Regions from separate parts of the Oceanobacillus sp. FSL W8-0428 genome, predicted to be linked through region 1. Evidence: a T-box and tRNA genes for the amino acid it is inferred to sense, from the RefSeq annotation. Region 1 holds a T-box; the other holds one or more tRNA genes.

Evidence for each region. The T-box of region 1 lies ahead of tyrS (tyrosine--tRNA ligase). A T-box ahead of a tRNA ligase gene usually reads a tRNA of that ligase, here a tRNA-Tyr.
Region 2: it encodes a tRNA-Tyr, which carries the amino acid that the T-box ahead of tyrS (tyrosine--tRNA ligase) is inferred to sense. The anticodon was not compared.

Annotation. Positions count from the first base shown of each region.
Region 1 covers NZ_JBBORB010000001.1:4,652,749-4,654,936, forward strand. The annotation lists gene tyrS (tyrosine--tRNA ligase) at 1-1,079, opposite strand, end outside; T-box leader at 1,248-1,470, opposite strand; gene MKY30_RS22450 (transglycosylase domain-containing protein) at 1,595-2,188, shown strand, end outside.
Region 2 covers NZ_JBBORB010000001.1:1,693,559-1,695,746, forward strand. The annotation lists gene fabI (enoyl-ACP reductase FabI) at 1-492, opposite strand, end outside; tRNA gene MKY30_RS07745 (tRNA-Glu) at 1,030-1,104, shown strand; tRNA gene MKY30_RS07750 (tRNA-Val) at 1,110-1,185, shown strand; tRNA gene MKY30_RS07755 (tRNA-Thr) at 1,190-1,265, shown strand; tRNA gene MKY30_RS07760 (tRNA-Tyr) at 1,307-1,391, shown strand; tRNA gene MKY30_RS07765 (tRNA-Gln) at 1,402-1,473, shown strand; tRNA gene MKY30_RS07770 (tRNA-Lys) at 1,517-1,589, shown strand; gene MKY30_RS07775 (hydroxymethylglutaryl-CoA reductase, degradative) at 2,025-2,188, shown strand, end outside.

The sequences.
Region 1 (2,188 bases):
AGACCGACAGGCTCCTTCAAAACATCATGATTAGGAACATCCTTAAACGCCTGTTCTACTTCTGTGACATTCAACTGCTTTATATCTCCGCTGAATAATGCTTCAGAAATTTTTTGAGCCTGAACCAGTGCAGCTTCATCATGTATGCTGCGAGTCATTTCTTCTGCCAGACGCCGTTGGGCAACGCGTTTTTCCGGCTGACTTTCCACCTCTTTTTCCAATTCTGCAATTTCTTCATCAGACAGGAAGGTAAAGTATTTAATAAAACGGATAACATCGCGGTCATCTACATTAATCCAAAACTGGTAAAATTCATACGGGGATGTTTTTTCTGGATCTAACCATATTGCATTACCAGCAGTTTTCCCAAATTTCACTCCATCTGCTGTCGTAATAAGAGGTACTGTTAAGCCGTACACTTCTGCTGTTTCACCTTGATTTTCTCTGGAGCGGCGGATAAGCTCCAGTCCGGCAGTAATATTACCCCATTGATCACTTCCGCCAATTTGCAGTGTACAATTTTCTTCTTCGTACAGCCGTAAAAAGTCTAAAGACTGCAGAATCATGTAACTGAATTCAGTAAACGTAATCCCCTGTGCAAGCCTTGCTGAAACGGAATCCTTTGACAGCATATAATTGATGCCAAAATGCTTCCCTGCACCGCGAAGAAAATCAATAATTGTCATATTCCCTAACCAGTCATGATTATTACGGGAAATAACCTGATTGTCATTGGATGTATCATCCATATCAACTATTTTTGCGATTTGATTTTGTATACTTTCCGTAAAACCAAAAACAACCTCTTCCGTATTTAGGCTGCGTTCACTTGACCGCCCGCTTGGGTCTCCAATCATCCCTGTTCCGCCGCCGACTAAAGCAATAGGCTTATGCCCTGCCCGCTGAAACCTGCGCAGCATGGTTAAAGGAACCAGATGACCAATATGCAGACTGTCCGCCGTCGGATCAAATCCACAGTATAATGTTACCTGATTATTTTTGAGATGGTTTTCTAAACCTTCTCTATCAGTAACTTGATTAATTAATCCTCTGTTTTCTAGGTCTTGTAAAATGCTCATGATTCTTCCTCCTTGATTTTTGTTTCACCTGTAGCTCTTGCTGTTTGGTCTCATAATTAGAATGTTCAAGTGTTCTCTATTCTTAAAGGAGAGTCTTACAGCCAGCTCCAGCTGCGATAAATCCATTTTTTAGATAAGAAAATAAAAAACCCGTCTCCTCTCATGAAAGAAAGGGACGAGTTGGATTCGCGGTACCACCCTTGTTGCTGTAATTTACAGCCACTTAAGGTTTGTTAACGATGTTTTACACCGTTCTTCTTATGAGCAAACAGTCAATAAGAAGAATAGCTCCAGATTGTAATTCGCATGTGAATGTATGCTGACTTGCACCAACCGTCAGTTCTCTAAAATAGGGACTCACAATACTACTCCGATCCTTCAATGCTTTTTAATTATATGATACTATTCATAGCACAAATAACATTTCTGTGCAACTATTTTCTTATCATCCTACTACCAAACTCCATTTTCTCTATGTTATAATAAATATAGAATTAGGAGGTCTAATGTAGATTATGAAAGAAAACCTGCAACGTTTTTTTAATACTATAAAGAACTGGTGGAAAAAAGGTGTTCTCCAGCAGGCATCAAGAATTACATATGACGTTGTTTGGAATATTGTATTATTTGTCATGATTATTGGTGTCATCGGAGGAATTTTCGTCGGTGGAATTGGACTGGGATACTTTGCATCACTGGTCCATGATGAACCATTGAGAAGTGAAGCATCTATGGCAGATGATATTTACAATTATTCTGAGACGTCCAGTATTTATTTTGCAAATGATGTTTACTTAGGAGATATCAGAAGTGATTTATATCGTGAGGAAGTAAAGCTCGATAATATCTCTCCTACATTGGTTGATGCTGTTATCGCAACAGAGGATGAGTATTTTCACGAGCACGAGGGTGTTGTGCCAAAAGCTATCTTAAGAGCAACGGCGCAGGAATTTCTAAATTCCTCTGTACAGACAGGAGGAAGTACTCTCACACAGCAGCTTATTAAGAATCAAATTCTGACTGACGAAGTATCATTTGATCGAAAAGCCAAAGAAATATTATTAGCAATGCGGCTGGAAAATTACTTTACAAAAGATGAAATCATAGAA
Region 2 (2,188 bases), 3.0 Mb from region 1:
AGCAACACCCATAACGTTGTAGCCTGGAACAACCTGCTCCGCTCCAATATAAGTTTGTGTGACAATTGAGCCGCCTTCAGTCATTAATTCCTGTGCAGCCTTTGTAACAGATACCAGCGAATAAGCGCTGATTTCTTGTGCCAATAAAAAGCCGTCGCGAGAAGTATTTACATATTCACCTTGCAGTTCTTCACGTTTGGCAAAAGCAACGGAGTGAACTAACCCGTGAATTACACCGACTTTTTCTTTTATTTCATTAAAAGCCTCCTGTACACTCTCATCTGATGCTACATCGCAGGAAACAACTGCTTTTGGTTCAATTTCATGCTTATCTAAAAGTTTGGCTAGTTTTTTATAGGATCTTTCTTGTCTATTCGTAAAAATAAGGTTGGCTCCAGCATTATGTAGAGATTTTGTGATACCCCAGGCGATACTTCTTTCATTAGCAACACCCATTACAACAATATTTTTACCTTCTAATAGTTTTGTCATTTTCATCCTCCATTCAACATTTAACTTAGCACCTATTATAACTGATTAGTACCAGGTGATAAAGTGATAATCTGTTTTTCCTTTTAGATAGAAGAGCATATGTAAATAAAAATTCAGCCTGGGCAAGACTATTACGGAAATATATTTTACTTTCCCGGGAGGACTATCGGTGTATTTTTTAACTGGTTACATGTTTCATTTTATTTTTGTTGAAAAATTAAAGGGTATTATTTAGTAATTTAGCTTATAAAAAAATTTCATTCAGCAGGGAATCATGGTTATTAGTCATAAATAGAGAAATCACTCAAAAGTTGTTTATATTATAGAAGGAAATATTCAAAAGCATGGAATATGTGATGGAATTAAAGCCTCTAAAAACAGCATTGGAATAAGGGACAGGAGGTAATCGAGGAGCTTTTAAAAAATAAAATAAAGTTTTTTTCATTTTTCTCTTTACAAACGGTTGGTTACTCGATATAATAAAATTCGTCAGTTTGCGAGAGATACTTACATAAAGCTTCTCAGACAACGCATCATGGCCCGTTGGTCAAGCGGTTAAGACACCGCCCTTTCACGGCGGTAACACGGGTTCGAATCCCGTACGGGTCACCAATAATGGAGGATTAGCTCAGCTGGGAGAGCACCTGCCTTACAAGCAGGGGGTCGCAGGTTCGAGCCCTGCATCCTCCACCATTATGCCGGCCTAGCTCAACTGGTAGAGCAACTGACTTGTAATCAGTAGGTTGGGGGTTCAAGTCCTCTGGCCGGCACCATTTTTTGTGTATATATTTGAAAGTATGGTTAACAATAATATGGAGGGGTAGCGAAGTGGCTAAACGCGGCGGACTGTAAATCCGCTCCCTCAGGGTTCGGCAGTTCGAATCTGCCCCCCTCCACCATGTTTTTTGTTGGGCCATAGCCAAGCGGTAAGGCATCGGGTTTTGATCCCGTGTACCCTAGGTTCGAATCCTAGTGGCCCAGCCTTTTTTTTATGTCTTTTTTAGGCGGATAGCTTAAATAACAGGAGTCATTAGCTCAGTCGGTAGAGCATCTGACTTTTAATCAGAGGGTCGAAGGTTCGAATCCTTCATGGCTCATTACAAGAATGACAAGTATAAAACACTTTAGGAAAACGGGATAATATTATCTCGTTTTTTTCTTTATAAATAAGTAAACTGTTTTATCCTTATATATATGTATTCAGGTCACTGAGGATTAAAATATATGAAGCGGGAAACAAATCATTAAAGCTCTTGCTTTTTGATATTACGCATAAGAAATAAATCATGAGAAAGTATATATTATAGAAGCATTGTAAGCATATAGACTGGTGTTGTGCATTTTTTTACTTTTAATAAAGTAAAAATTCTTATTTTATTACGATAAAATGATTAACATAATTCCAGTAACGAAATAAGTATCTTCTAAATGAAAAAACGGTAGAATTCGTGTTATAATCAAATATAGTTTAATTTAGTACTTAGTAATAAAAAACATATTTAGATATGATAAATAAAAAGGATGAGCTAGGCATGACCTCTTCAAGAATACCCGGTTTTTATAATATGACGGTAGAAGACAGGCGCGCATTATTACGTGAAGCCTTTTCTTTAACGGATGCAGAAACGCAAAATTTGTCTAACGCAGACGCGCTTACTATTGAAACAGCAGATAATATGATTGAGAATGTCATTGG